DNA from 2 places in the Rummeliibacillus sp. TYF-LIM-RU47 genome. Region 2 is predicted to be linked to the other one. Evidence: predicted binding sites of a transcription regulator. Region 2 holds the regulator's gene; the other holds the start of a gene.
What was found. Region 2 encodes Rex, which represses fermentation and respiration genes when NADH is low (regulators of the CRP and FNR family bind a similar motif). Its sites were predicted from a motif close to TTGTGAAATATTTCACAA; they were not measured.
Positions count from the first base shown of each region.

Region 1: F0527_RS09715 (cytochrome c oxidase subunit 2A) is a predicted target of Rex. The motif match lies at 4,380-4,397, and genes of this name have one in related genera.

Region 1 covers NZ_VVIR01000001.1:1,908,394-1,924,802, reverse strand. The annotation lists gene F0527_RS09735 (CheR family methyltransferase) at 1-482, shown strand, start outside; gene F0527_RS09730 (fused response regulator/phosphatase) at 607-1,758, shown strand; gene F0527_RS09725 (b(o/a)3-type cytochrome-c oxidase subunit 1) at 1,823-3,424, opposite strand; gene F0527_RS09720 (cytochrome c oxidase subunit II) at 3,541-4,023, opposite strand; gene F0527_RS09715 (cytochrome c oxidase subunit 2A) at 4,046-4,171, opposite strand; gene F0527_RS09710 (chemotaxis protein CheX) at 4,612-5,067, opposite strand; gene F0527_RS09705 (dynamin family protein) at 5,404-9,021, shown strand; gene F0527_RS09700 (sulfurtransferase) at 8,976-9,833, shown strand; gene F0527_RS09695 (hypothetical protein) at 9,901-11,160, shown strand; tRNA gene F0527_RS09690 (tRNA-Gly) at 11,364-11,435, shown strand; tRNA gene F0527_RS09685 (tRNA-Arg) at 11,513-11,589, shown strand; tRNA gene F0527_RS09680 (tRNA-Pro) at 11,594-11,670, shown strand; tRNA gene F0527_RS09675 (tRNA-Ala) at 11,690-11,765, shown strand; tRNA gene F0527_RS09670 (tRNA-Met) at 11,786-11,859, shown strand; tRNA gene F0527_RS09665 (tRNA-Ser) at 11,868-11,960, shown strand; tRNA gene F0527_RS09660 (tRNA-Met) at 12,102-12,178, shown strand; tRNA gene F0527_RS09655 (tRNA-Met) at 12,331-12,407, shown strand; tRNA gene F0527_RS09650 (tRNA-Asp) at 12,411-12,487, shown strand; tRNA gene F0527_RS09645 (tRNA-Phe) at 12,518-12,593, shown strand; tRNA gene F0527_RS09640 (tRNA-Thr) at 12,600-12,675, shown strand; tRNA gene F0527_RS09635 (tRNA-Asn) at 12,686-12,762, shown strand; tRNA gene F0527_RS09630 (tRNA-Ser) at 12,766-12,856, shown strand; tRNA gene F0527_RS09625 (tRNA-Glu) at 12,866-12,937, shown strand; gene F0527_RS09620 (ABC transporter ATP-binding protein) at 13,191-14,891, shown strand; gene F0527_RS09615 (Yip1 family protein) at 14,987-15,628, shown strand; gene F0527_RS09610 (Na+/H+ antiporter NhaC family protein) at 15,812-16,409, shown strand, end outside.
Region 2 covers NZ_VVIR01000006.1:58,821-75,229, reverse strand. The annotation lists gene F0527_RS16120 (ABC transporter ATP-binding protein) at 202-2,139, opposite strand; gene F0527_RS16115 (redox-sensing transcriptional repressor Rex) at 2,269-2,904, shown strand; gene F0527_RS16110 (catalase) at 3,080-5,137, shown strand; gene F0527_RS16105 (twin-arginine translocase TatA/TatE family subunit) at 5,364-5,555, shown strand; gene tatC (twin-arginine translocase subunit TatC) at 5,573-6,328, shown strand; gene F0527_RS16095 (CPBP family intramembrane glutamic endopeptidase) at 6,446-7,162, opposite strand; gene groES (co-chaperone GroES) at 7,353-7,637, shown strand; gene groL (chaperonin GroEL) at 7,689-9,320, shown strand; gene F0527_RS16075 (hypothetical protein) at 10,246-10,641, opposite strand; gene F0527_RS16070 (YheC/YheD family endospore coat-associated protein) at 12,076-13,455, opposite strand; gene F0527_RS17470 (CotY/CotZ family spore coat protein) at 13,822-14,097, opposite strand; gene F0527_RS16060 (YheC/YheD family endospore coat-associated protein) at 14,327-15,340, opposite strand; gene F0527_RS16055 (ATP-grasp domain-containing protein) at 15,340-16,409, opposite strand, start outside.

The sequences.
Region 1 (16,409 bases), on a different contig from region 2:
AAGCCTTTTCCATGGCTATCTTATTAGAAGAAGAAGGCCTATACGATCGAGCAAAGATCTATGCAACGGATATAAGTGAGAAAGTCTTATCTACTGCAAAAAAAGGCATTCTTCCGTTGAATCGCATGCAAACCTATACTCGGAATTATTTAAATGCTGGTGGTAAACATGAGTTTTCTAAATACTATACTACAGATTATGATTATGCTTATTTAGACGAAAGCATAAGAAAAAACATTGTTTTCTTTCAACATAATTTAGTAACAGATGGGTCATTTAACGAATTTCATATCATAATTTGCAGAAATGTAATGATTTATTTTACAAGTGATCTTCAACTAAACGTGAACCAATTATTCTATGAAAGCCTCTGTAAAAGGGGCTTTATGGGAATTGGCAGTAAGGAGTCTCTGCGGTCAACTCAGTTTTCAGATAAATATGCTGTTATTTCAGCCAAAGAGAATATATACAGAAAGATCTAACAGAAGGAGATGCTTATGCATTTCCTTTCCTTGTTTTATTTAGAGTGATGCTTTACACTTTTTTATTTAATAATGTTTAATTTTTTACTATTAGGGAATTACATTACCAGTAAGGGGGAGAAGAATGACAATATTAATAGTAGATGATAATCAAATCAATCTCTTTTTAATAGAGAATATACTTAAACGTGCAGGTTATACAGACTATTCTTCTCTTACATCTGCCAAAGCCATGTTCGATTATTTAGAAACAGAAGTAAAAGAATCAACAAACACATCTGTTGATTTGATTCTTCTGGATATTATGATGCCTGAAATGGACGGAATTGAAGCATGTAAGATACTACAAGATAACCCTAAGTTTAAAGATATACCAATTATTTTTGTAACAGCTATTGAAGATTCAAAAAAAGTTGCTGAAGCGTTAGATGTCGGCGGCATTGACTATATTACAAAACCAATTAACAAAACAGATTTGCTAGCCAGAATTCGTGTAGGCCTTCGATTAAAATACGAAAAAGATTGGCATAAAAAACATGAAAAGAAAATACAAGATGAACTAGAATTATCTATGCAAGTTCAAAGAGGGCTTCTTAGTAAACCTTTATTAGAAGAAAGATTTAATGTCAATGCTTCCTATTTGCCTGCAAATCAATTAGCCGGAGATATGTACTATTGGCAAAAGATTGATGAAGATCGATATGGTGTAATCTTACTGGATGTAATGGGCCACGGCATTACATCATCTTTAGTATGTATGTATATATCTTCTGCATTACGCGATGCTATTCGCAAAAATCCAGACCCTGTGGCACTAATTGAAGAACTAAATAGATGGATGAATATACTCAATCAAGAAAAAAATACATTTCACTATTATTTTACTGCCATATATTTAGTTATTGATACGAAGAATAATACTATTGAATATGTGAATGCTGGCCATCCACCAGGGTTTTTATTAGTCGAAGATCAAAGAATTATTACCTTATCGACCAATTGCTGCCCTGTAGGATTGTTTAGAGAAATGAAAGTGAAAAAAACAACAATTGAATTTAAAGAAAAAATTCAAGTTCTTATTTATACGGATGGGGTTATGGAGGCATTAGATGATATCAATCATGATGGATTAGAAGAACTGAAGAAATTAGTGATTAACCAGAAGTTTGATATTCAAATGCAGGAACCTATTGAGTATGTATTACCTAAAGAACTGCAAATTGATCAACCTGATGATATGTGTGTAATTATGATTCAAGCGGGAAATATATCGTAGATACATATACAGGAAAAAAACGTTCTATTTCAATTATGAAATAGAACGTTTTTTATTTGCTAGATTACCAAAGCTTATAGCCTTTAGAACCTAGTGGAGCATTTTGTATAATATCATAGATAGGGAATGTATAAGCAATCAATATTAATGCTGCTAGAATTACAAGCCATACTTTGAAATTTTCCAAAATAGCAGGTGTTTTCTCCGCTTGTGGAGAAATTTCAGCGATTGGGAATTCTTCTTCACCTTTAGGTGCAAACCAGCAAAGTCTTACAAAGATATACAAGAAGATGATAATGCCGATGAACAATAATGTGCCACCAACAGCTTGTGCAACTTGGTAAGATGCCCATGTCTTAGCAATTTCAGCACCGCCATAATCAGAGAAAGAGGAACGGCGAGGTGCACCCAGTAAACCTTCAATATGCATGGAGCTAGACATAATAGCCATACCAACAACCCAAACGATTGTTTGGATAATACCAAGGCGATTTAACTCTTTTGTAAACACTCTGCCTCTTAAGTGAGGAACTAACCAATAAGCAGCACCGAAAAATGTTAGAATAACGGTAGTTGCCACTGTTAAGTGGAAATGTCCTGTTACCCAAATGGTATTATGGATAAGTTGGTTCATTTGGTTAGATGCATTGACAATACCACCAGCGCCTGCTGGGATAAAGATTAACATACCCATGAACGGAGCGAAGAATCTTGCATCTCCCCAAGGTAATTTTTTTAGCCAACCAAACAGTCCTTTAGCACCTTTTGAACGTCCGGCTAATTCAAACGTTGCAAATATTGAAAATGCTGTCAATAAAGAAGGAATAGATACCATCATAGTTAGAACTACTTGAACATATTTCCATGATGGGTCAATACCAGGTTCAGTCAATTGGTGATGAACTCCGACTGGGATTGAGAATAATACGAATAAGATAAATGCAAGGCGAGCAAGGGAATCTGAGAAAATTTTCCCGCCAATAATTTTTGGAATGATGGTATACCATACCATGTAAGCTGGTAATAACCAGAAATACACAAGTGCATGCCCGAAATACCAGAATAAAGTACGTGATAAAAGAATATCAACTCGTTCTACTAGGCCAAGTGACCAAGGTAACAATTGGAATAATACTTCAGCAGCTACGCCGAGAGTTGCAACAAACCACATTAAGTTATTGCAAACGACCATGAATGAAAGTAAAGGTGAAGTTTGTTTTGGATTTTCTTTGCGCCATTGTATCCAACGCATTGCTTGTGCAAGTCCTCCGATCCAAGAACCAACAATAACAAGTGTTAGGCCTAAATAGTAAATCCAGTGTGCTTGTAATGGGGCATAGAAAGTATAGAGAACAGACGCTTCATTTAAAAGAACCATCGCAGCTGCCATTGCAGTACCAGCTGTCATGATCCAAAATCCGATCCAGCCTAGTAATCTTTGTTTATTTGATAGGGTACCAGATGTACGGCTAACCGCTGCAATTTGAAAACCATAGATAAAGAATGTAGTAAGTATTAAACCTAGCAAAACACCATGTACAGTTAAAACTTGATAATACCCAATGCCAAAAGGTAATTCAAAATGCCCCGAACGAACTAAAACTTGCAATAGACCTGCAGTTCCACCCAAGAATAGAGCTATGAATGCAACATAAATATGAGCCATAGAAAGTTTAGCATCTTTAGGATTTACTTTAAGAAGCTCAGCTGTTTTTCTATTAACCTTACTTGCAACGGGTAGACTATCATTTTTGACTTTTGATTGATCGATGACTGTTTGACTCATTTTTTATCCACCACCTTAAGCATAGAATGCATTTGCGCATGGCCAACTCCGCAATATTCGTTACATACAATTAAATACTCGCCAGCTTTATCAACTGTTGTCACATATTCAGAAACATAGCCTGGTTCTAGCATCATGTTGACATTCGTACCTGATATTTCAAAGCCATGTACAACATCTTTAGAAGTAGCTATAAACTTAACCTTAGAACCTACAGGTACTTCTAGTTCTGGTGGGTTATAGTAAAAGGCAGAAGCGAGTACTACTATTTCATAATCCCAATCTTTACCTGTAACTTTGTGAACACCAGGTTTGTTAAATGGTGCAATTTGGTCTACCTTTTCATGATTTATTGTGTTTTTGGCACTTGGTGGATGACTGCCGTTATGAAATGCCATGATTCCTGTAATTAATAAAAATACGATTAAAGATCCGCCACCAAATAAAAGCCAATACTTTTCATATTTATGCAGATGCATTTTTTTCCCTTCTTTCCTTTATTTAAAAACGTTCTAAAAATAGGCCAAAGCATGCAGCCCACGTAATTACTATAAAAGCGCCTAACGCAAATACTAAATAGAGTGTTCCTTTTAGGTTTTCTTCTTCTTCATGTTTCTTGGGTGCCATCGAAATCGCTCCTTTCAATTAAATCAAAACATTTATTCTGCAATAGTTTGCAAGAGGGAAGCTTCTTCAATAAATAATCTAGAACAAGATGAATTAAGTTTTACTTCGTCCGATTATTGGGCTGTAACTAACCGAAGAAAGAAGACTTCTCTGAATGAAGTTTTGTTTTATTGTTTGAGTAAATGATATAAAAAAAATATAGGTTTAGATGTGATAAAAATCACACCTTTTGACAAAAAGTGTGAAAGAAGTGTGAAAAGGAATGTATGTTTAAGAAGGTTAACGAGTTGAGATGATAAAAATCTATGAAAAATAATGATATAAAGAGGGTTTTAAGTGAGGGTACCTTTAGAGGGTGATTAAAAAATCCTAGGTATGTCTTTAATAAGCTATGAGTAATCTGGATATAAAAAAAGAAGCTTTAAAAAAGCTTCTTTTTTCTAACTCGGATCCATCGCTAGCAATATGGTTAACTTTCCGATGGCATCTATATCAACAGGAAGTATGATTGCTTGATTATAGCCAAGCAGTTTTGTATGGCCCACCATAACAGTTGGTGGTGTAATATCTAATACTAATTGTTGTGCAGCAACATATGTACAAAGATTGCCAGCAATCATATTGCCAAACTCTCCTGTAAAAGATTCCAGCATTTCACCTTCAAGCTTCATTCCGAACATGGCCTCACTAATAGTACTGAAAGTTTCGGGAGAGGAATCTATAATAATTCTTCCCTTTAAATCTCCCACCATGCCGATTAAAACTCCGATTTCGGATTGTTCGTAAGGTTCTTTAGAAATGGATGGAGCTGAGACATGGACGTCGTTCGGTAATACAGTTTTGAGTGATTGAATCATGCTATTGAGTATAGTTTGTACTTGTATCGATGTGCTCATTGAGAACTCCTTATGTTATGACCTTTTTAATATAGTATCACGCAGCAAAAGAATTGAATAGTTGTTGACGTCACATAGTTTTTTTATTATGATGAAATTAACAAATGAGAATGATTTTCATATTCACTGATTAATTTCTTTAAAAAGGAGCGTTTCAGATGGTTTATGCATTCATTGGTGCGACACTTATTATTTATGGGGCAATAGGCAAATACATTTTTAATCAAACCTCCACCCATTTAAAATAATTTTTTTAATCCTTCTAATAATAGAAGGATTTTTTTAATATAGGCATGGTAAAATAGCGTTAAGGCAAAAAAGGAGGAAATGATTTTCATGAGTCATTTTGAAGAACAACTACATCTGCTGCTAAAACAGACTGCAATGCAATATTTAATCTATCAACATAACGAAGACCAGGAAAGGCTTCAAAAAACGAAATTATTTGCTGAAAAGCTTATTAATAAAGAATATATGATTGCCTTTGCAGGTCATTTCTCTGCAGGTAAATCTACTATGATTAATGCGCTGACAGGGGATGATCTCCTTCCTTCTTCTCCTATACCAACAAGCGCAAACGTTGTAAAAGTACATAAATCGGATGAGAACTATGCCATTGCATACCTAGTAGATCAAAATCCTATCAAATTTGATGACGGATATGATATTAAAACAGTAAAAGAATTCGCTAAGAACGGTGCCTTGGTTTCTCAAATTGAAATTGGCCATAAAGATTCTGTTTTGCCAAAAGGCATAACAGTAATGGATACACCAGGTGTGGATTCGACTGATGATGCGCATCGTTTATCTACGGAAACAACACTGCATTTGGCTGATATTGTTTTTTATGTAATGGACTATAACCATGTCCAATCAGAATTAAACTTCCAATTTACAAAGAATTTAATGAAGCATAATCCTAATGTTTATCTAATTGTGAACCAAATTGATAAACATAAAGAGAGTGAACTCACCTTTCAGGAATTTTCCAATTCGGTGTATCAATCATTCTCAAATTGGGGCGTAGAACCAAAAGGGATTTACTTTACCTCATTAAGAGACTTTAATCTTCCTTACAATGATTATAATAAAGTAAAAGAAATAGTCATGAATAGTATGGAAGGCTGGCAAGATCATTTAATTGCTGGAGGTAAAGCAGCTCTTGAGCAGCTTCAAATCGAACATGCACAATATTTAGAAACTAATAAAAAACAGCTATTAGAAAATAATGAGACCATTTTATCGCAAGAAGAGTGGGAAAATAACGAAGAGATTACAGCAGACTTTGAAGTAGTACTTCAACAGTTAAAGTTGTATTCAGCATCAAATTGGCAAAAGAATTTTGATCACAGCCGTGATGAATTATTAGAAAATGCTGCTATAATGCCTTTCGAATTACGAGAAAAACTGAAATATTATTTGGAAAGTGTACAGCCAGATTTCAAAGTTGGAATGCTTTTTTCTGGTAAAAAAACACAAGCAGAAAAGGATCTGCGTAAGGAATCTCTGTATTCACTTTATAAAGAAATAGCGTTCTCTCAAATTTCTGGTCATATGCGATCTTTAATGAAGAGTTCATTGAAATTAGTTAATGCTTTAACCGATGATTTTTCTCATGAAATCGACGATTTTGATATGCAGCCACCATTTTCAGTAATTGAAGAACAAGTAAAACTTGATTCTGGTATTACTGGGGATGCGCTTTTAAACTTCGCCAATCGTGTAGCAAGTGCCACAAAGAGGTGGTATAAGCAAGACACGGATCAATGGAAGTTTGAAAAAAGCGCTTATATAGAAGAGTTGTCCTTTACGACAGTTGAGCCCTTAAAGAAAAAATGTGCAGTTTTGAAAAACAAAGTAGAAGTAATTGATGGCGCCAAAGCAATTGAAGAACAGGAAAAATATTTTGCTATCCAAAAAACGGTCTCGATTCAAACAATGAATCCTGAAGCAGATCAATGTGTATCTGAGTGGGAGCAAGAACATGAAAAGGCAATGGGCAATATCCGGCCGTTTGATCCATCTATGCTCGTAAAAAAAGAGGAGCAGAATCAGGAAGAAGAATTGGAGGATAAAATCTCATCTCCATCTATACACTCGACAACTGCTCTTCAAAACGCTGTAAGAACAGCAAGCGCTATTGAACCAATTCAAGGATTTTCAGAGGTTGCAAATTATTTAAAAAATAAAGTGAACCGCTTAAAGCAAAAAGATTTTACAATTGCACTTTTTGGAGCATTTAGTGCAGGGAAATCTTCTTTTTCAAACGCATTGATGGGGCAAAAAGTACTGCCAGTGTCTCCAAATCCTACAACAGCTGCTATCAATAAAATTCGTCCTATTTCAGAAGGCCATCCGCATGAAACGGCAGATGTCCACTTAAAAACTATTGGACAATTAGAAAATGACATTATTGCTAGTTATGAAGCAATTGGTATTACAATTCATTCACTAAATGAAGCATTTGATCGGGCAGAAGAGGCTTTAGCTAAACCACTCGACGATGAAAGACTGCATGTTCATAAATCCTTTGTGCGTGCCTTCAAAGAAGGCTACCCTACTTTTAAAGAAAAATTGGGCGAGACTATCAGGACAAATCGCGAAGAATTTGAAAAATTCGTAGCTCAAGAAAGCAGAAGCTGCTTTGTCGATAGTATTGATTTTTATTACGATTGTGAATTAACCCGTTTAGGTGTGACATTAGTAGATACACCGGGAGCAGACTCTATAAATGCACGGCATACGGGGGTGGCGTTTGAGTATATTCGTAATGCAGATGCCATATTATTTATCACGTATTACAATCACGCATTTGCAAAAGCCGATCGAGAATTTTTAATTCAACTTGGGCGCGTGAAGGATGCATTTGAACTAGATAAGATGTTCTTTATCGTTAATGCAATTGATCTTGCAAAGGATGCAGAGGAAGCAGAAGACGTAAAAGATTATGTGAAACAAGAACTCCAACGTTTCGGCATCCGCCATCCAAGACTATTTGGTGTTTCGAGTTTATTAGCATTGCAAGAGAAATTAGAAAGTCAAAATTTACATTCTGGTTTGCCATTGTTTGAAGAGAATTTCCATCACTTCTTATCAGAAGAATTAACAGCACTAGCAGTTCAAGCATTAGCTGAAGAAACGGAAAAAGCCCAAGAAAGACTTCGCATACTGATCCAGCAAACCGAAGACAATATGAAGCGAAAAGATGAACGTCTTGCTGAGCTAGCTAAGTTAGAACAGTATATCCACACAAGATATATGCATTCTGCAGCTCAAACGATTACAAAAGATACAAAACAGGAACTGGATGAACTGCTCTACTTTGTATTACAGCGAGTTTATTATCGATACCCGGATTTCTTTAAAGAAGGCTATAACCCTACAACCTTCGCATCAAAATCTTCTTCAGTTGCATTAGCCATTGCTTTGAAAGAAGTCCTAGCAAGTTTAGGGTTTGATTTTGAGCAAGAAATGCGTGTTACTAACTTTAGAATTGCGAAATTTATTATGAAAAAAATTCACGAACGAGACCAAGATGATATGAAACAGCTCAAAGACATCAATGCTAGTTTTTCATTTATGCCATTTGAGGCTGAAGAACCTAATATTTTAGAATTCGTGGGTCCTTTTTCTGATAGCAAACCATATGAATCCGTTAATAAATATTTTAAAAATAATAAGTCCTTTTTTGAAAAAGGCGATAATCTGAAGTTGCGTGAAGCACTTGAAGAGCTAACTAAGCCAGATGCCAAAAAGTATCTAGATGAACAATCAGCACGCATGAAAAAATGGCTTGAAGACATTATTGGAAAACTTGCTGAAGAATTGCGTCTACACATCTCAAGACAAGCTATTAACCAAATTGATATCGAAAAAACGTTGCTTCATGAAGGTACGAAGCTTGAAGAATGGAAACACATTTACAACACACTAATGAATGGGGTGGAGAAGTGATGGGTGAAGTTTTTCTTTCAGTAAAGGATATCTCTCTTGACTCTCAAGAAAATTATAAATGGATTGATGCTCGTTTTAATCTGCAGAATTCTGCCGAAGGTTCGACTGCTTATCAAAAACAGCACATTGCAGAAGCTGTTTACTGGGATTTGGAGAAGGACTTATCAGACATGGAGCAGCATGCGGGACGCCACCCAATGCCAACGAAAGATAAACTACAGGCTTTATTTGAAAGAAGTGGATTGCAAATGGACGATTCTATATTAGTCTATGATCAAGGCGGAACACCATTTGCAGCAAGAGCGTGGTGGTTACTAAAGTATGGCGGATTTCAGAAAGTACAGATTGTCCAAGAAGGTTATAATGCTTTAGTTAATGAAGGCTTTAAAACGTCGACCGAATTGCCTGTTGTCCAACAGACAAGCTTAAACTTAAAATGGCAGGAACACCTATATGCAGACCGCATAGCAGTAAAGGAAATCGTAGATGGTCATGTGGATAGAACATTGCTTGATGCCCGATCGAACGCTCGCTATAAAGGAGAGATAGAGCCGATAGATCAAATTGCCGGCCACATCCCAGGAGCAATAAATTATGATTGGGAGCAATTATTACAAGATGGTAAACTTTGTCCTAATGAATCATTGTTGGAACTAGTATCTAAGAAAGAACCAATTACGGTTTATTGTGGAAGTGGCGTCACTGCTGCCCCGTTGTTCGCTATGCTAAAGGAAATGGCATATGAAGATATACAATTATATACTGGAAGCTACAGCGACTGGATTCAACACTTTGAGATAGAAAAAGCTTAATATAAACATCCGCATTTTAGGAATGCGGATGTTTTTTTATTTTAAATTACAAGGAATTTCTTTTTTTATGTCGAATGTTCTCGTTAATGAGTGTTGGAAGCGGGGGATTAGTATAATTACTAGAGATCATGTATTAGAGATGATTACTGAAAATTTTAATGAGTTCTTTGATGAGTTAGAAAATATCACCCATTTAGAAACAGAAGCCTTAAAAAATGAAATTCAGGGACGAAATATGTATATTCAGCAGCTGAAAATTGAAAAAGAACTGTTGTTAAAAGAAATAGGCATCATCAAGAAGGTAAATAACAATCTTTTAGAAGAAAGAAAGAAATTACGAAAGGAAATAGATGCCAAAAATAAAATCATGGACTTCACGGATGGCATGACCGTTCTACTTAATAAAGAATGTATCCTAGAGGAAAAGCAAAGAGTAATTGAACATCTATTTAGAATAGGCATTGACGATGAAAATTCAAAGATATATATAGAAGAATTTATTTACGTTCTTTCCAATTGTTTAAGTTTATTAGATGTGAATCAAAGCAAAAGAATTAAAAGTCTATTAAAGAAAAATATAGATTTTTACCATGAGCTTTTTTCAAATACAACTCCTCAAACTCAATTAAAAATCTTACACATGTACAAAGTGAAAAATTGGAGTGTGCTTCTAGAACATTTCTTAGAAAGAACTGTGCAATCTAATAGCTTAAAGCGCTTTTCTGATATAGAAGGTCTAAATCTACTTTTATACATAATTTATTATAAGAAATTAAGCCAACTTGAACAAAATAAAATGTTTAAACTTTTTTATCATGATCAGAATAAACCACTTTCTGCGAAGCTATATAAAAGTTATAATGACTATTCGTTAAGCAAAACTTTAAGAGAGCTAAACAAATTTATTTCTATCATCAATGAAGAACAAAAAAATATAGACTTGTTGAAAGGAGAGATTATGCAATATTTCCTTGAGAAAGTTTTTACTGCAAAGGAAGTAGAAAATTATAGAATGTTTAAAAAGTACAATATTCAAACTGCGGAGAAGAAAACTAAACAATTCGGATTAAACTTTAGTGAATTAAGAAAATTTGGTTATCAAATATCTGGTCGGACAGATGAACAACGTTGGCAAGCTTTAAATGATTTTGTAGAAGAATATGGTTTAGAGGTGACTGTAGCAGAGTTATCAAAGAGAATAAAACTCAAATCCAGAGAAGAAGACCAAAAAAAGTATTCCAATGCACTTTGTAAATGGAACAGCGATTTGGAAAAGTTAAAAATACAATATTATCGTGGAGATTTTCCTTGGCCGAATTTTGAATAAAAATTAATGTTATGGATGTGAAAATAGACTGTCTTACGCTATTCAACACAATTATATTTATATTGATTTTTTGAAGCTTAGCTTGTAGACTTATTAAGGTAGTGCTTCTGAAAGAAATAGTATAAACAACATTGTTTATAATTTTTTCAAGAAAAGTATTGCATTTATAAAAATGTCGGTATATAATTAATCTTGTCTTTAACGCGGAAGTAGTTCAGTGGTAGAACATCACCTTGCCAAGGTGGGGGTCGCGGGTTCGAACCCCGTCTTCCGCTTAATAATAGAATGGTCTGGATTACTAGTAGGACATACATAATTTTTGGCTTTTAGCTCGAAATTCTATTTCTAACATGCGCCCATAGCTCAATTGGATAGAGCGTCTGACTACGGATCAGAAGGTTGTGGATTCGACTTCTGCTGGGCGCACCATTTCCGGGAAGTAGCTCAGCTTGGTAGAGCACTTGGTTTGGGACCAAGGGGTCGCAGGTTCGAATCCTGTCTTCCCGACCATTTATACTATATATACATTGGGGCCTTAGCTCAGCTGGGAGAGCGCCTGCCTTGCACGCAGGAGGTCAGCGGTTCGATCCCGCTAGGCTCCACCAATTTTAATATTTAATACTATGGCGGCCTAGCTCAGCTGGCTAGAGCGTACGGTTCATACCCGTAAGGTCGGGGGTTCGATCCCCTCGGCCGCCATATTTCCTGGAGGAATACCCAAGTCTGGCTGAAGGGATCGGTCTTGAAAACCGACAGGCGGGTCAAACCGCGCGGGGGTTCGAATCCCTCTTCCTCCTCCATTATCATAAAAAAATTATATATAATTATCGCGGGGTGGAGCAAATCGCAAAACGAAGTTTGCGATTAACATCGACGCAAGCGAAGCGTGGAAGATGTCATTATGCTTTGTTGATTGGAAAAATTATATCCTATACTATTATCGCGGGGTGGAGCAGTTCGGTAGCTCGTCGGGCTCATAACCCGAAGGTCGCAGGTTCAAATCCTGCCCCCGCAACCAAATGATCCGGTAGTCTACGAAAGCATATTCGTATTATTATCCAGGAGTGTGCAAATCGCAATATGATGATTGCGAGTAACATCGACGCAAGCGAACCTTGAAAGATGTCATTGTGCTTTGTTGATTGAAAAAATTATATTCTATATTATTATCGCGGGGTGGAGCAGTTCGGTAGCTCGTCGGGCTCATAACCCGAAGGTCGCAGGTTCAAATCCTGCCCCCGCAACCAAATGGTCCGGTAGTTCAGCTGGTTAGAATGCCTGCCTGTCACGCAGGAGGTCGCGGGTTCGAGTCCCGTCCGGACCGCCATTTTTTAGTTTAATATATTCTTATTTTGATGGGTCGGTAGCTCAGTTGGTAGAGCATTAGATTGAAGCTCTAAGTGTCGGCAGTTCGATTCTGTCCCGACCCACCATCAAATGCCGGTGTAGCTCAGTTGGTAGAGCAACTGACTTGTAATCAGTAGGTCGAGGGTTCGACTCCTTTCGCCGGCACCATATTTACTATTCCGAAGTAGCTCAGTTGGTAGTAGCATCTGACTGTTAATCAGAGGGTCGCAGGTTCGAGTCCTGCCTTCGGAGCCATATGGGGAAGTACTCAAGTGGCTGAAGAGGCGCCCCTGCTAAGGGTGTAGGTCGGGCAACCGGCGCGAGGGTTCAAATCCCTCCTTCTCCGCCATACAATAATGGCCCCTTGGTCAAGCGGTTAAGACACCGCCCTTTCACGGCGGTAACACGGGTTCGAATCCCGTAGGGGTCATTACATAAGCTAACCTTCAGAGCATTTTGTATAGTTCTGAAGGTTTTTTGTATGCAAAAAAGATGTTTACCATAAATTTTGAAGTGTGCCAGCCTTTATTCATTAAAAAATATTATAGCTTTCCATAGACTTTTTTCCAATATTTGGTTTAAACTTATCTTGATAGTTAAAATAGGCAAAATGGGTCGCTTTCTATTTAAAAGTTCTGTATGATATTTAGGATAACGAAATTTTCAGAAGGGACTTCATACATATGTTAAAACAGTTTTTTAGTTACTACAAACCACATAGGAAATTGTTTATAATTGATTTTTGTTCAGCCATTATAGTGGCTATTTTAGAGCTAGCCTTTCCTGTAGCTGTTCAAAAGTTTATTGATACGCTGCTTCCTACAAACAACTGGGGAATGATTACGAAAGTAGGCGGCCTTTTGCTCCTGGTGTATCTATTGAGTACCATCTTAAACTTTATTGTTAATTATCTTGGTCATAAACTTGGTATAAATATTGAAACTGATATGAGAGAAGAATTGTTTACACATGTTCAAAAGCAGTCTTTCCGGTTTTTTGATAATACTAAAACCGGCCATATCATGAGCCGAATAACGAATGATTTATTTGATATTGGTGAATTTGCCCATCATGGGCCAGAGGATTTCTTTATCGCTATCATGACTTTTATTGGCGCTTTTTGGATCATGTTTACTGTGAATCCAACGCTTTCCTGGATTGTGCTTGTAATGGTTCCAATTTTAATGGTTCTTGTTTATGTATCTAATGTAAAAATGAATAAGGCATGGACGGGTATGTACGGAGAAATAGCTGAAATCAACGGACGAGTAGAGGATAGCGTTTCAGGTGTTCGAGTAGTACAATCGTTTACTAATGAAACCTATGAAAAAAATCGTTTTAAAAAGCAGAATGGTTTATTTCGACTCGTTAAATTAAGTGCTTATAAAGTCATGGGAGCGACAAACGCTAGTATCTATTTTATGACGAGGCTCTTGACTTTACTAGTCCTTGTAGTGGGAGCATGGCTAAGTTTTCATGACAAATTGTCATATGGTGAGCTGGTTAGCTTTATCTTGTATACAAATGTGTTAATTAAGCCGATTGATAAAATTACAGCATTACTGGAGTTGTATCCGAAAGGCATGGCGGGCTTTAAACGCTTTCAAGATTTACTCGCTCGTGATCCCGAAGTTCAAGATAAGCCGAATGCTATAATTGCTCCACATTTAAAGGGTGCTATTTCCTTCAATAATGTAGATTTTAGTTATGATCATTCAAATGAAATTCTGCAGAATTTATCTTTCGATTTAAAAGCAGGCGAAATGACGGCTTTTGTAGGACCTTCAGGAGCGGGGAAGACAACAATTAGCTCGCTTATTCCACGTTTTTATGATGTTAATAGTGGTTCAATTACCATTGATGGAATAGATATTCGTGATATGACGAAGCATTCATTGCGCAAACAAATTGGTATAGTTCAGCAGGATGTATTTTTGTTTACTGGTACCATTCAGGAGAATATTGAATATGGCAAACTAGGAGCCTCATTTGAGGAAATTCAATATGCTGCAGAAAAAGCAAATCTTTCCGAACTAATAGAAAGTTTGCCAGATGGCTATCAAACAGAAATTGGTGAGAGGGGATTAAAATTATCAGGTGGGCAAAAGCAACGTTTAGCGATCGCTAGAATGTTCCTTAAAAATCCTCCTATATTAATTCTAGACGAAGCGACTTCTGCACTTGACACACAGACCGAAAAAATTATTCAAGATTCACTAATGGAATTGGCGAAAAACCGTACTACTATCGTTATTGCTCACAGACTTGCAACAATTCGGAATGCTAATCGTATAATGGTAGTAACAAAAGATGGTATAGCAGAAGATGGAACGTTCACTGAATTGATGGAAAAAGGCGGCATTTTTACGAGATTAAACGCTTAGATATGTGAAAGTTATGGGCGATAGTTTAGCCTAATATAAAAGAGTATATGTACTATAAAGACTTTCTAAAAAGAAAAAGGAGAGTATTATTTTCTATGAATCAACCTGACGACTATAAAATTCAGCCATTCTTTTCAATATGGCTCCACCCAAAGAAAACTGCCAGCTATGTGATCGAACATAAGAATTGGACATATGTTATTCTCTACGTCATACTTGGCGGAATGGCAAGCACAATGATAGGCTTGTCTGGACAAGAGTTATATCCTTCTTTTTCCATTTGGCTACTGTTGCTTGGCTGTATTTTAGCGGGACCATTCATAGGGGCAGTCAGCGTCATTATTTCTTCAGGTGTCATTTGGCTTGTAGGGAAATTATTTAAAGGAAAAGGAAGCTTTGAAGATATATTTAAAGTAATTAGTTTATCATCGATTCCTAATATTACTCTTGCTCCATTTATGCTAGTATGGATGGCCAATGCCCCTCAAAGTTTTTTTAATATGAACGATGAAGCATTAACGAATGGTGCTGCGATTATTAGTATTGTGCTGACATTAGCGGTCTTTATAGTTACTATTTGGACGTTTGTCATCCAAGTGGGAAGTGTCGCAACTGCACATCGCTTTTCGAACTGGCGATCATTTTTTACGCTCGTATTGCCAGGTATCGTAATTGGATTAATCCTTATAGGAATTGTTTTACTGCTTGTCATTACATTTGGTTTTATTGTGTACTAATCTTAAGCCGGATTTCCTCAAGTAAGGAAATTTCGGCTTTTTTGCATGCTTTTCTCATTATTAGGGAAGTAAATATTTGTTGGAAAAAGCGCGAAGGGAAAACTGAAAACAATAAAAATTTACATTGTAAAACCATTTCGGTATGATTAACTTTGTGTATTTAAAAAGTGGAGGATTTTTTGAATGAATCATGGCAACAAATGGGCATTATTGCCTTTTCTTATTTTTATACTCTTATTCATTGGTTCTGGCCTTTTGACAAAAGACTTTACAGCTATGCCACTTAATATGGCTGTTGGAATTGCCTGTATAGCTGCTTTTGTAATGAATCGCCGAGATGGAACAGAGAAAAAGCTAGAAGTATTTTTAAAAGGTGCGGGAAACAAAGATGTCATGCTAATGGTTTTAATTTTTCTTTTAGCAGGTGCATTTTCAAATGTGGCTAAAGAGATGGGCGCTGTGGAATCAACCGTAAATCTTTGGTTAACATACCTGCCACAGAATTTTTTATTAGTAGGGTTATTTATTATTGGCTGTTTAATTTCATTGTCGATGGGCACATCGATGGGGACTGTGGTGGCATTATCTCCTATTGGCGTTGGGATAGCAGATGCTACTGAAATCTCAGTAGCCTTAACCATGGCAACAGTGGTAGGAGGAGCCATGTTCGGCGATAATCTATCAGTTATATCAGATACCACTATTGCAGCTGTTCGAACACAAGGTACAGATATGCGTGATAAATTCAAGGTGAACTTTTGGATTGTGTTACCTGCAGCTG
Region 2 (16,409 bases):
TAGAGTAAAATCTGTGGATAATGTGGAAAACTATTTTGAACCATTGAAAAATAAGGATTGTTTATGTGAATAAATTTGTGGAAAAAAATAGTTGGAAAATTAGCTATTGACCAATATATAGACAATATATGTGTTGTTACGACAAAAGGAGCTATCAAATGATTAATCATTCGACAGCTCCTTTTTATAACTACTAGTTATTCACAGCTTCTCAAGCTCTTCATTTAATTCAAGCCACTCTAATTCGAATACTTCATGCTGCTCTTTTAAATCATCTAATTGTGTTTGCAATTCCAGTACTTTTTCATGGTTCTGGAAGATTTCAGGGTCACAAAGCATCTTCTCAATGCCTTCTATTTGCTGGTCGAGCGTACTTAGCTGTTGTTCAATCTCTTCTATACGCCTGCTTACTTTTCGAATCTTTTTCTTCGCTTCTTTATCAATTTGCGTTGTTTTTTGTTTTTGATCGACTATTTCGATTGGCTTTTGCATTGCAGCCTGTTTTTCGGCAGCTATTTCTTCAAGCTCATGCTTCTTTTCAACGTAATAGTCGTAGTCGCCAAGATATTCAGTTGTCCCATCATGCGAAAGTTCAACTACTTTAGTAGAGATACGATTGATAAAGTAACGGTCATGCGAAACAAATAGCAATGTGCCAGGATAATCTACTAATGCATTTTCCAATACCTCTTTGCTGTCCAAATCAAGGTGGTTAGTCGGTTCATCAAGAATGAGGAAGTTTGCCTTTTGGAGCATTAGTTTTGCCAGAGCAAGCCTTGCCTTTTCACCGCCTGATAAATCACGAACAATTTTATCTACATCTTCTCCTGAGAAGAGGAAGCGGCCTAAAACTGTCCGAATGTCCTTTTCATTCATTAAAGGCCATTCATCCCATAGTTCTTTTAATATCGATTTATTACTATCTAGTTTTGCGAGTTCCTGATCATAGTAGCCGATCTGAACATTGGTGCCGAAATAGATTGTTCCAGAAAGCGGTGATTCATCTTTTATAAGTGTCTTTAATAATGTCGATTTTCCCACGCCATTCGGGCCGACTAAAGAGATCCGATCTGTACGGTAAACATGCAGCTGGATATTTTGAGAGACAGGAATTCCTTCATAGCCTATTGTTAAGTCATTCACCTGCAACACATCATTGCCGCTTTGGCGTTCAATCTCAAATGAGAAAGTAGCAGATTTTTCATCTCCTTCTGGAGAATCCATCCACTCTGTTTTTTCAAGTATCTTGCGCCTGCTTTGTGCGAGCTTTGTTGTAGAGGCTCGTACAATATTTTTTTGAATAAAGTCTTCTAGCTTTGCCTTTTCGCCTTGTTGCTTTTCATACAGCTTGCGGTCACGTTCATAGTTTTTTGCCTTTTGGTCCAGGTAATTACTGTAGTTTCCAGTAAATTTGTTGACATGGTGGCGTGATACTTCATAAACGATTGAAACGATTTGATCGAGGAAATAACGGTCATGGGATACAATTAAAATCGCTCCATCATAACTCTTTAAGAAGGTTTCGAGCCAGTTTAGTGTCTCGATATCTAAATGGTTGGTTGGCTCGTCCAAAATCAACAGATCGGGCTTGCTTAATAATAGTTTTGCAAGGGCGAGACGTGTACGTTGCCCTCCAGATAGCTCAGATATTTTTTGATCATAGCTGTCAGGATAGAACTGCATGCCGTGCAGAATAGAACGTGTATCAGCTTCATATTGATAGCCGCCTCTTTCTTTGAAATCATGCTGCAATTGATCATATTCTGTCATGACCTTTGCATATTGATCAGGATTTTCATAGACCTCAGGATCAGCCATTTTCAGTTCTAGAGTACGAATCGTTTGTTCCAGCTTTTTCAATGGTTCAAAAATCGCCATCATTTCTTCCCAAATAGATAGGGTCGATTCTAATCCGGCATGTTGGTCTAAATACCCTAGCCGAATATCCTTCGGTTTAATGATTTCGCCAGAATCATATGAAAGTTTGCCTGCGATAATTTTTAAAAGGGTGGATTTTCCCGCGCCATTTCTTCCAACGAGGGCAACGCGGTCACGATGCTGCACTTCTAATTTAACACCGCTTAAAATTTCATCACCCATATAAGATTTATATAATTGATTGACCTGTAAAACGATCATATATTTACACCTCAGTTCACTCCTAGTTTATAGGAAGTCGGAAGGGTATGCAACGAGGATTACTTTGCAAAAAAGCTAATTATCATGTACTATTGAAGGGATTTTGATTTGCTAGCAGGAGGAAAAAGCGTGAAGTCCACAAGTAAAATTCCACAAGCTACAACCAAAAGACTGCCTCTCTATTATCGCTTTATCTTAAAGTTTGCAGAGGATGGGCAAGAAAGAATCTCTTCCAAAGAATTAAGTGAAGCGATGAACATTGACTCTGCAACAATTCGCCGTGATTTTTCCTATTTTGGAGCACTCGGCAAAAAAGGGTACGGCTATGAAGTGCAATATTTATTAACGGTCTTTCGTAGTGTATTAGATCAGGATGAACGTATGAATGTAGCCATTATTGGAGTAGGGAATCTTGGCAGTGCTTTGTTAAAATATAATTTTCAAAAGAACCATAATATGAAAATTGTTGCAGCATTTGATACAAGCGGAACAAAAGAAGGTAAGTATATCAATGATATCCCTGTTTTTCCGCCAGAATTATTAGAAGAAAAATTTTTAGAATACAAAGCGGAGTTGCCTGTTTTGACGATACCCGCCCGTTCTGCACAGCAAATGGCCGATAGGCTTGTCGCGATGGGGGTAAAAGGCATCTTAAATTTCGCTCCTGTCACATTGCATGTTCCTGATGATGTACGTGTACATACAATCGATTTGACAGTAGAACTACAGACATTAAGCTATTTCATGCGTAATGACGAAAGATAGATTAACTTCTATACAAATAGATAAAAGTGGCGCACAAGTCAACCAACTTGTGCGCCACTTTTTTGTCGAAAAAAGGATTCTTTTTATATTCAAACTTGAAATGAAATGTATATTGGGATAAAAAAATGCATATGGTTATAACGTTAGACATTTATAAGATAGGTTAGGTGATTAGATGGATAAGTACTCGCAAAACAAAAAGTCTGTTAAAAAGGATGCAAAGCAAGAGCAATTAGATCAATATCGTAAAAGTAATGATGGAAAGCCGTTAACAACCCAAGAAGGCCGAAAAATATCCAATGACTCGGAAACACTAAAAGCAGGAGTCAGGGGTCCTTCCTTACATGAGGATTATTGGTTTCTCGAAAAAATGTCGCACTTTAACCATGAGGAAATTCCAGAACGAGTTGTGCATGCAAGGGGCTATGGTGCCTATGGGGAGTTTGAATGTTATCAATCGATGGAGCACGTGACAGAGGCTTGCCTTTTCCAAGAACCTGGAAAGAAGACGCCTTTAGCTGTGCGTTTTTCTACTGTCCAAGGCCCGAAAGGCTCCTATGATACAGCGCGTGATTTACGCTGCTTAGGCGTAAAATTTTATACAGAAGAGGGCAACTACGATTTAACGACTATCGCTATGCCTGTGTTAATTAACCAAGATCCGATGAAATTCCCGGATGCCATGCATGCTTATCAAAATAAACAGGATGATGGAATCCCAACAGCAACAGGTGCGCATGATCGTTTCTGGGATTATGTAGCGAATAATCCCGAAGCACTTCACATGGTAACATGGATTATGTCTGACCGCGGAATAATAAAGAATTATCGAGTGATGGAGTCTTGGTCGATTAATACTTACTTATTCGTCAACAAAGCTGGCGTCGCAACTTTTGTAAGATTTGTTTGGAAACCGGTTCTAGGCGTTCATTCTCTACTTCAAGATGAAGCATTAAAAATTGGTGGTATTGACCCAGACTTCCATCGAAAAGATTTACGCGAAGCTATTGATAAGGGTGCGTTCCCTGAGTATGAACTAGGCGTTCAGCTAATTCCGATGGAGGATGAATTCAAATTTGACTTCGATGTGTTGGATCCTGCTAAATTCTGGCCTGAAGAGCTAGTGCCAGTTCAACTAATTGGTAAAATGACCCTTAATCGTAATATTGATAATTACTTCTCAGAAATGGAGCAAATCGCATTCAATCCTGCAAACGTAGTGCCGGGTATCGGTTTCTCAAATGATCCTGTTTTACAAGGAAGATTAATTGCTTATCGAGATACACAGCAACATCGCCTTGGCAGTGCTAACTATCTTGAATTACCGGTAAATAAACCGCTCTGTCCTTTCCACAATAATACGCGCAGGGGCTTTATGAGAATGAGAATAGATGTGGACCAAGTAAACTATCACAATAACTCATTAATGGATAATACACCGCATACATCCACACCTGAAGAAGGTGGTTATGTACATTACCCGAAAAAAGTAGAAGGGCATGTTATCCGTGGAAGAAGCAAGTCGTTTAACGATTACTTCTCACAAGTACGTATTTTCTGGAACAGCTTGACGCCAATTGAAAAGCAACACACTATTGAAGGATTCAGCTATCAGCTTGGAAAAGTAAAGAGCGAATCAGTTCGTCAGCAAAATGTCGATTTAATAGTAAATGTAGACAAAGAATTAGCTTGCATCATCGCGGATAATATCGGTGTAAGACAGCCGAGCGGTGACAATGTGCCTGTCAATACTAGCTATGCATCCCTCAGCCAATCGACAACGCCTAAATATCCTTACACGCAAAAGGTGGGCGTGCTAATTGGTGAAGGATTCAATGGCCAAGAGGTAATGCAAGTTCTTAACTTCTTAGAGAGCAATGGTGTTTTCATTGATATTATAAGCGAAAGACTTGGAAATGTGACTGGAACAGACGGAGCGCAAATCAAAGTTAACCAAACCTTCATTACAGGAAGCCCGTATTTGGTTGATGCTCTTTATGTAGTCGGGGGAACTTCGAAATATCCAGCGAAGTTTATGCAAGATGTGTCTGACTTCGTACACAATGCGTATAAGCATTATAAACCGATTGGCGTAGGTACAGGCGGACAGTCATTCATCCAACAATCGCAAAACAATAATTTAGAGGGCGTAGTTTTTGCAGCTAATAATCCAAACTTTAATCAAGATTTCTTGAATGCAATTACTCAACAACGTTTCTGGAGCAGAACGTAAGGAAGAAGAGCAAATAGGATATGTTTCACTTAATTACTGGCTAGCTGTTTAGCCAGTTTTTTTATTATGTATGCAAAGAATACTCTTTTGTAGCAAATATAATATATTCAATCTAAGTAGAGTAGGGAAATTGTAGGTAAATATTTCACAATAAAATCGTGAATAGAATAGCCAAAAGCCTATTTTTACGTTAAAATAGGAGCAAGTATATGAGGAGGTGTCTGTAATGGGAATTAGTGCTGGAACTGCAGTAATTTTAGGAGTCGTTGCCATACTAATTTTCGGACCGAAGAAACTACCAGAGCTTGGTAAAGCAATGGGTTCTACTCTCCGTGAATTTAAGCATGCTACAAAAGGTTTAGCTGATGATGATGAGCCGAATAAAGTATCTGAAACAAAAAAGATTGAAGATAAATAAGTTAGGATGTTTAGTAAATGAATAACACAGAACTAACTATTGTCGAACATATAGAAGAATTAAGAAAACGGCTGATGATTGTTGCCGTTTTCTTTGTGGTTGCAGTGATTGGTAGTTTCTTTCTAGCACAGCCACTGATCCACTTTTTGCAATTTAGTAATGAAGCAAAGACTTTGCAGTTGCATTCATTTAAAGTGACGGATCCCGTCAATATTTATTTCCAAGTGATTTTTGTATTATCGATTGTTATGACATCGCCTGTTATTTTATATCAACTATGGGCCTTTATTACGCCTGGATTGTTTCCAAAAGAGCGTAAAGCGACATTACGGTATATCCCATACATTGTTTTCTTATTTGTGCTCGGCGTTATGTTTTCATATGAGGTTTTATTCCCTTATATGATTCATTTCATGACAGAGATGTCTACGGAAATGGATATTCAACAAACGATCGGCATTAATGAGTACTTCCAATTTTTACTCCAGCTGACGCTGCCTTTCGGTATCGTATTTGAGTTGCCTATGGTCGTATTGTTTTTAACGCGGCTTGGTATTATTACACCTCAAATGCTCAGCAAGTTCAGGAAGTATGCCTATTTCATCTTGTTGGTCGTTGCAGATATTATTACGCCAACAGATGTTCTGTCGCTTTTTATCGTGTCTATTCCTCTATGTATACTGTATGAGATTAGTATTATGATTTCTCGAGTAGGTTATCGAAAATATATTAGAGCAGAACAGCAAAGACAAATAGAAATGCAACAACAATAGTAGAATAAACTGTAATCAAACGAAACTATTTGATTGCAGTTTTTTTATGCAAATGAAACAAAACCCTTCTTATAAAAGAAGGGTTTTGTGTATAGTTGGAGAAATAGAGAGTATAGCTTACTGATGCTGTTCTAAAAACTTCACGATGGGTTCCTGATAGAGCTGAATAGCGGTCACAAATCCATTTAGCATCATATGGGCAATGATAGACGTAATAATACGCCTTGTACGATAATAAAGAAAAGCGAATATAAAACCAGAAATGGCATAGATAATAATGTGAGTAAAATCAAAGTGAATGACAGCAAATACAAGCGAGCTGATCAGCGCAGCGATAAAGAAGTTCGTCGTTTGGATGAGCGAGCCAAATATAACACGCCGAAAAACAAACTCTTCTAGGATAGGACCGATAATAGCTAGCGCCAAAATAGCAACAGGTGCTGCATCTGCTATCGTTGTAAGGTTTGCTGTGTTTTCAGATGCCTGAGTAATGCCTAAGCTATGTTCGATAATGCCGCCGATCCACTGGCCTACAAATACAAGAAAGAATCCAATAACCCCCCAAAGAATAGATGTAGGGATAGATTCGGGTTTTTGTTTGAAAATTTTCCAGAAGTTTCGATTAAAGGCTATCACAATAAGAGATAATAGAAGAGCTGCTGCAAAACTTATGACGATATACCACCCATTAATAGTGAGGACCAATTCTTCTTTCCCCATAGTTGGATATCTTTTTTTCATGAACAGTGCAAACGGTCGCATGAAAACGACAGAAGAGAGCTGCATAGCAAGGTAAATCAATAAAATATATAACGCGGTTTTGTGTGATTTCAAACTCAATTTCCTTTCTGTTTTCTGCCTGTTTTCTTTATTGTAAATTAACTGAGAATAAAAACAAAATTTTTAATGCTTACCGCTTGCAAATGAAATGGGAATTCATTAATATAATAATTGTGTTAGCACTCAATAGTGAGGAGTGCTAATAAGCTAAGTATATACACATAATTCTAGGAGGTTGTTTCAATTGTTAAAACCATTAGGCGATCGTATTATTATCGAAGTTGTCGAAGTTGAAGAAAAAACTGCATTCGGCATCGTACTCCCAGACTCTGCAAAAGAGAAACCTCAAGAAGGAAAAGTAGTTGCAGTTGGTACTGGATTCTTAACAGATGGTGGTCAAGTGGTTCCACTTAACGTAAAGAGTGGGGACAACATTATTTTCTCTAAATACTCTGGAACAGAAGTAAAATATGAAGGCAAAGACTATTTAATTCTTCGCGAATCAGATGTTTTAGCAATCGTTGAATAAGAATAATAAACGTAAATGAAAAATAGATAAAATTTCAGGAGGTAATTTTTAATGGCTAAAGATATTCGTTTCAGTGAAGACGCACGCAGCGCTATGTTAAAAGGTGTAGATAAACTTGCAAACGCAGTAAAAGTAACATTAGGACCTAAAGGGCGCAATGTCGTGCTTGAAAAGAAATTTGGTTCACCATTAATCACAAATGATGGTGTAACAATCGCTAAAGAAATCGAATTAGAAGATCCATATGAAAACATGGGTGCAAAATTGGTTTCAGAAGTAGCTTCAAAAACAAACGAAATCGCTGGTGACGGTACGACTACTGCTACAGTTTTAGCTCAAGCTATGATTCGTGAAGGCTTGAAAAACGTAACAGCTGGCGCAAACCCAGTCGGCATCCGCAAAGGGATCGACAAAGCGGTAGCTACTGCTATTACTGAATTACAATCAATTTCTCAACCAGTTGAAAACAAAGAAGCTATTGCACAAGTAGCAGCTATTTCTTCAGCTGATGATGAAGTGGGCGAATTGATCGCAGAAGCAATGGAACGCGTAGGAAACGACGGCGTTATCACAATCGAAGAATCTAAAGGTTTCACAACAGAATTAGATGTTGTAGAAGGTATGCAATTTGACCGTGGCTACCTATCACACTATATGGTAACAGATACTGATAAAATGGAAGCAGTATTAGACAACCCATACATCTTAATTACAGATAAAAAAATCTCAAGCATTCAAGATGTGCTACCAGTTTTAGAACAAGTAGTTCAACAAAGCAAACCATTACTAATCATTGCTGAAGATGTTGAAGGTGAAGCTTTAACTACTTTAATCTTGAACAAACTTCGCGGTACATTCAATGTAGTGGCTGTGAAAGCTCCTGGCTTCGGTGACCGCCGTAAAGCAATGCTAGAAGATATCGCTATCCTAACTGGCGGACAAGTGATTACAGAAGATATCGGTTTGGACCTAAAACAAGCTTCAATTGAAATGCTTGGCCATGCTGGCAAAGTAGTTGTAACAAAAGACCACTCTACAATCGTAGAAGGTTCAGGTTCAACTGACGCAATCGAAGCTCGCGTAGGTCAAATTCGTGCTCAATACGAAGAATCTACTTCTGAATTCGATAAAGAAAAACTACAAGAACGCCTTGCTAAACTTGCTGGCGGCGTAGCTGTCATCAAAGTTGGTGCAGCAACTGAAACAGAATTGAAAGAACGCAAACTTCGCATTGAAGATGCTCTTAACTCTACGCGTGCAGCAGTAGAAGAAGGTATCGTTGCAGGTGGTGGTGTAGCACTAGTAAGTGTCTACAACAAAGTAGCTGAAATCGGCCAAGCAGAAGCAGGCGACGTGGAAACAGGCGTGAAAATCGTATTACGTGCTCTTGAAGAACCAGTACGTCAAATCGCTGACAACGCAGGCCTTGAAGGTTCTATTATCGTGGACCGCTTAAAACGTGAAGAAGTGGGCACTGGCTTCAACGCTGCAAACGGCGAATGGGTAAACATGATCGATGCAGGTATTGTAGACCCAACTAAAGTTACACGTTCTGCACTACAAAATGCAGCATCTGTAGCAGCTCTATTCTTAACAACAGAAGCAGTAGTAGCTGACATTCCAGAACCAGCTGGAGCAGCACCTGCAATGCCTGATATGGGCGGCATGGGCGGCATGATGTAATAAAGCCGTCAATCCCTTGATATATAAGGGTTTGTATGTAAGGTGAAAGTGATTTGCTAACATAGAGGATAATTTAGAGGCTTCTCATTAGTTGTAAAAACTTTTGGGAAGCTTCTTTTTTCATTTCTTTGGTAACGTGGAGATAGACATTCTTGGTGATTTGATCATCTGAATGGCCAAGTCTAACAATAATTTGTACAACTGGTACTATGAGACTTCAGACTAAGCAGTTTTAAATAATTATGCGAATTTGATTTGTGACTGATTAAAAGGAAGTAAAGATATCCTTTTGAAGATATTCAAATCAATATTTTAGCATTAGTTGGTTTGATGCAATTGATTAAAAATATTTTAATGAAGTTATTCAAGTGGGGAAAACTTTTTCAATATCAAAGTGACTAGTTTAAACCAGTTTATTTAGACATCTCGGTTCAAGATGATTTAAGATATCAAATCTATCATGATGATAATCCAGGGAACATATCATTAAAAATGTATTATGAAGAAACCGTGGCGGAGTTTGAAATAATTAAACTTCGAACATTTTGATCTGCATACAAAAGAATTTAGTACCTATTTAAATGGTAAATGAAAAAATAATTTAGATACTTACATATGGAAGAAATAAGGTGTCTTCTAAAGATGACGGAATCTGATAATAAAGAGTGAAAAGGTAATTTAAGCTTGTTCAGGTACATTGACAATTGTGAATTTTTTAAATTTTAGGTTGGAAATATTTTAAACGATTAAGCTACTGAAAAAAATTTAATAGTGCTTCGTTCTACATTGTCATATTCTCTAGGATAATGAATAGAATATATAACGTATAGGGACTTTTATTAATAATTGTTTAGACTGTAATCAAATTTAGGAAAAAAGTGCAAAAATAAAAGGTTGCCATCTAGGCAACCTTTTATAAGGCCCTTTAATCATATACTTTAACTGTAACTGATGATGGGTGGTTACTACCAACCATGAAGATATCATATGCTCCGGGCAGGCCAACACTAAAAACTGCACAATTATCACCACTTCCGGATGTTGTTGCATGTTTTTCTAAAGTAGTATAACTGTCTACTCCAAATTTGATTTTAGTTGATACATTTGGTGCACAAACTTTTAAGTCTCCACCGCCACTTTGTATACGAATACTCTTAGAAAATGTCCATGTTCCAAGATAATCCCATGTTCCAGCCCCATATGGTTGAATAACTGTATTTGTTTCTTCTTTTGGTTGAGTAGCTGCCTCAGCTATATTGTGAGGTGAAGCAAATAGAATAGACCCTGCTAAAGCTAAGCTAAATAATAAAGACTTCTTCATTTATATATCCCTCCAATTAAATAAGTACAATACTATTTTAGCAGAAAAATAATATAAAGTAAAATATTTACTTGTATAATTTTATATATTTATACAATTAAGTAATTAATATAGCAAATATTAAGAGCTATATTTATTATTAACTCTATGTTTAATTTAGAATAAAAGAAAATAAGTATAAAAAATCCATATATATGAATTTAGAAAAAACAAATAAAACTACAGACTTGCTGTATATTTTTATGATAGTTCAAGTACATATAAAGGGAAATCTGTATTTACCAAATGATGTAACATATAGGAGGTAGCTTATCGGTTATAATTAAATGAGAAAAACTTTTCTACAATCGTCATATGTTTAAGTAGATATAAAAAAGAAATCATAAGCAAGTTATAAGCTACTTATGGTTTCTAGTCTATTATTACCTATAATTGTATTCAACCAGTTGTCTTTAGAATATTGCAATCCGTAAAGATATCGATATTAATTCCCTCCTTCATTTTCATCACATATATTAACCCTTATGATATATAGCTATCAACAGTTATTTAATCATTCTATTCCTCAAATTATAATGGAGTTTTTGGCTGCGTAGCATAAGATGAAGTAGATGCTGCAGTAGAGGACTTTTCTTTATAATCAGGGTGGGGGATTCGTATGAAAGTGATTGAAGTTCAAAAAAGAGCATTCTTTTAAAATACTCTTTTAATATACTATTAGTTTCTTTACTCTGTAATTTGATATCGAGAACCGGATATACTATTTAGCTATTGTTTTAACATGAAATAAATTCCCCGTATTCTTTATCAATTTCTAATTTGCTGATTAAATTTATCTCAAATATAATCTAAGATGATGTTTCTTTTAATACAGAAGAAATTACCAAAGAGTATTCTGAAAAAAGATTCTTCAAATGGAATTATGCCAATAGCGATACATCAAGTATAGAAATGAAATATACTGTTTTTTGAAATATTATATGAATTTTAATAGTTGTTCAAATATTTTTAAAAATCTCGGTGAATTAGTAAACTACATGATAAATAAAAAAGATTCGTCTCCACCAGAAAAAGAACCTAGCAGTAATCTATGTGTTTGCGCATACATAATACACAGGAGGAATGAATCTGTGAAAAGGTGCAAACACTTTGCTACCCAATCAAATGTAAAACAGTAAAGTACCGTTTTATATATTACACACTTTCTGCTCACAGACGGCATAATGTAACTTCCACAGGATGTGGTGGCTTAGGTTTTGCGATTATTGTCACGGCTTTTTAGCCTAAGTTCCTACGCACCCAATTCCCTGATATATTTGAGTGTTGTATCTAAGTTAAAAGTGATCTGCAAGTAGAAATACTCCCTCTGTAAAGAGGGAGTATTTTTTTACTTTGATTAACTAACAGGTAGTTGTGTGAAAGAGGTGTTAACTGTCACCAAAGTAGAGCTGACTGTTCAGAATCTTTCTTTTCCTTGGGGAACCCAGCCAAATATTTCGCGTAAAGCATTCTTGATTTTCTGGCTTTTTTAATGGTACTTTTAGACCCAACTCTCGAAAACTTTAAATATGGTTTACGATTATTTAGCTCAATTAACCAAATATGATGATCGCGGTCAAGAGCGATATCGACACCAGATTTGAATATGGTATCATATTTATCAATCTCTCTAGCAGCTTTAATAGCAATTTCAGACATTTTCTGACGGATACTCAATGCCTCAGCTTCAGATAGATTGTATAAAGTTAAAAGCAAAGATTGCGCATTTTGCATTCTTCCGCCATTTAAGATGTTGCTAACGCCACTGCCTTTCCTGCCTTTCCTTGCCACCATCCCTATGTCTTCCCACTGGCCACTCTGGTTTTTTATAAGAGCAATTCGAAAATCAATGGGATGGTTTTTCTCTATTTCTATATCTATTTGTTGCTGTATAATAAACTTCTTACTTTTGAACTTAGATTTCACATAATCAAGTAGTTCGGTTTCAGAGGAAAAGTGGATGGTCTCGTTTTTTCTATTAAGACGGAATTTAACACGATATTGATTATGTTTCGCTATAAATTTTTCAATGCCATTTCCTGAGGATCCCGAGATAGGCTTTACATAAATGGTGCCAAGTTCTTTAAGATACTTTAAAATATCCGTGGGCTTCTTGTATAAGAAAGTTTTAGGAATATAGGGAAGTAAATCTGGATTTTTATGAAGTCGTTGATACATTTTCCATTTATTAATACCTGCTAGGTGAAAAAAACGCCGGCCATAAAGTTTTTTTAAATATTTCTTACTGTCACTAGGCATAGTTGTTCTTTTTACTATGACAGATGGAAATGGGAAAGTCCCTTCTACCCAGTTTTTAGTAGATGGATTGTAAAGAAAACCATGGACTTTAGAGTTATTTTCATCTATACCTTCCACCGATAATGCTAAAACGACGCCATTAACTAATCGATATTGTTTCTTTATTTGTTCAAGTTTTTTTATTTGTTTTAGTTTATTTACTTTCTTTTTAAGTTTTTTGTGAGAATTCGTTATCATCACGCCAATAAATGGCCCTATAATAATTTCATCATTTTGGATTGAAATTTCATAATCTACTTCTAAAGGAAGCCTCAGATTTTCTATGACAGTATTAGATAATCCGATTTCATTTTCTTTTATTGTATTTAATTGTTTGAATATGACTTCGGTTTTATGAAATCCAAAATGAATAGTTGTTTTTATCCTTGTTGCGTCTAGTAATTTTCTTTGCTTAGGATGTAATATGATGCATGGACTACCATCACTAATAGGAATTAATTTGTATACATTGTTCAATCAAGTACTTCCTTTCATATTGTTAATTTATAAGGTATAAAGCAGGATCGATTTTTTCTTATTTTGGTACAATGAAATTCAAAAGTTTCTAATGGACTCAGTAGAAACACATAGGTTATTTTATTTGTGCATTTGCTAGGAGCAATTTTGCTAATAATAAAGGGGATTAACTATTTATAGTGAGCAGCGATTCACAAAGTGATTTTTGTATAGTGAAAGGATGATGGGAAGGCGCACTTACCAATAGATTGTTTAAATGCTATGGCAAAGTCCCATCATGAGTTGGATTTGTCCTTTTTTATATGTGAAAATTGCAACCATTTCTTACAAAATGGTTGCGGTTTTGGAGATTTATTAAAAAACTAATTATTTCGGTTCAATTTCAGGGAGTGGTCGATTGACTAGATTAGGTGGAAACGGATTAATTGCACAGAAACAATTTAAATCAACAATTATGCAGCTTTTAGTTTTCCGAAGCGAGTACAAATCGTCACATGAGTCAATCGGAATTCCGTCCATATCTATGGCTTCAAGTATTGATAATTCAGCACAGCAGGTGTCCTCATTCAATTTTTCTAATCGAAAAAAAGGGGATACTGTACACTTTGTGAATGCTTTTAAAGGTTTTAGATTGTTATTCATTAAAAGCATAAAAGGTATGGTATCTGTCGTAGCAGAAAAACATATAAATTGAAACTCCATCAGTTGACCGGATAATATACTTTGTTCCTTCTGTAGTGTTTTCATTGCCTTGCAAACGCAATTTTTGTTATCCACCAAATCTCCCCTCCTCGGCAGACAATTTTAGATGTGCCATATTTCTATTGTATTTTGGATCACAAAGAAAGGGTTGGGTGATTGTGCTTCAATGCTATTTTTTCTGATTAGCGAGATAAGCAGCATATGGAATTGTATTCATTGCTGCCTCCAATTCTCGGTATATATATCCTGGTCTCCAGTTCACTTCAAAAATCCACAGCTTTTTATTTTCATCAATTCCAATATCAATTCCCAATTCATCTAATTGGTTATTATATAAGGCATCAAACTTTTGTAAAAAACGCAGGGGAAACTGTTCTAACATTCTAAGAATATCAAAGCTTTCTACACCATATTCTTTTTCTAGAAAAGATTCGAGCTTTCCAATATATCCTCCTGAACTGACATTACTAATAACTCCATCATCTGAACCGATCCTTGGGTAGATTAACGTAATCCCCCAATCACCAGAGCCATTTTTTTGAACATGGATTCGAAAGTCAAAAGGGAACCCGTCCTTTGTCCTGCTTGAAATATAAGGTTGAACGAGGTATGCCTTCTCTTCTATAACCATTTCAATTTTCTTGCGGAATTCAGTTATATTAACAGTTTTCCGATGAGAACCTTCTAACAGCTCAATCTGATCTCCATTGCGTTCAATAAAAATTAAACCTTTGCCCTGGTTACTCGATAAAGGCTTTATAACAATTTTTTTAAATCGTTTTAATGCAGATAAAACATCTGATGAATCCTTGATTATTTCAGAAGGTATTAAGTAATGCGCATATTCAGGTATTGTTTTTATTTTTCTAAATACTTTCATTTTGTTACCTATTGGATGACTGGTAAAAGGTATGGTTTTTTTAAGCTGTCGATATACTTTTTTCTGAAATGTAGTTTTCATACCAGTAGCATTATAAATCACATCAGGAAAGGGCATCTCTTTTAGAATCCAAGTTCCATTTTCATATTGATAGCCGTGAATGACTTTTTCTTCAAACCTAACAGCACTGGGAGAGAAGAAATAGAAATTAATGCCTTCCATCTTCGCAACTGAAGCACAGGTATAAGCTTTTTTAATGTCATGAGGATGTTTTCTATAATGAAGCATTGCAACGGTCACCATTATATCTCCTCCGATAACGGTTCAATATAGAATTTTATTTTTTTAAAAGCATTCAACGCATTTTCCTTTGCCTCATCTAATGTTTCACCAGTAGCCATTACATACCCATAACGATGGCCCATTGAAATAGGCGGTCTGATGACGGCTTTTTTACGTGACTTGATATAAACTTCTCTTACACCAGGTTCATTTGCAGCTCTTTTTTTACCTGTCACCTTTAAAAGTCGTCCAACAGAGTTTATCGTAATATAGTGTGTATAGAGATGTTTCTCGTGCTTCCTATCTACATTAGGTTCATCCCCAAGATAAAGTTTAATCGTTTCTTCTACCAAATTTATGCCGAACGCTTCTTCTATCATCCGATTCATCGCTCCACCAGATATTCTAGGATTAATCTCAATGAGCTTCCAATTTCCGTTTACATTTCTGATTTCAAGATGACAGGCAGCATTGGCTACTTTTAAATCGTTCATAATCGATTCCACTGTGCTGGACAGCTTTTTATAAAGGTCATCGTTTACGTTTAACTGAACTGCATAACCCGTTACAATAAACTTTAACTCTTTTGTAATTTCTTGTTTAAAAACAGCGACAATATTTATTTTGCCTTTGTGGACAAGGACTTCCACTAAATATTGTGGACCATCTAAATATTCCTCAAGTAATATTTGTTGGTCCGGATATATTCTTAAAAATTTCTTCATTATCTTCCTTAATTCAAATCTATTTTTAACCAAATAGACATCCTTTGAAGCTTTTGACATAGGTGATTTTACAATTAAAGGGAATTTGTGTTCTTTTTTAATAAAAGTACTGATATTATCCACTGGCTGAAAAACTTCAAATATAGGAGTTGTTGCATTTTCTTTTAATGCTCTTCTCGTTTCGGTTTTATCTTCCATGATCTTTAACGCTTCCACAGAAATATTTGATTTACATAATTCATTTGAAAGCTGTGCGGCTAATGACACGAAGGGATCTACAAAACTAATAATTGTTTTAATGATTTTGCCTTGTTCTTGAAGCTCAATAATTTGCTGACGGATGAGATCCTCTGTCATTTTATTAA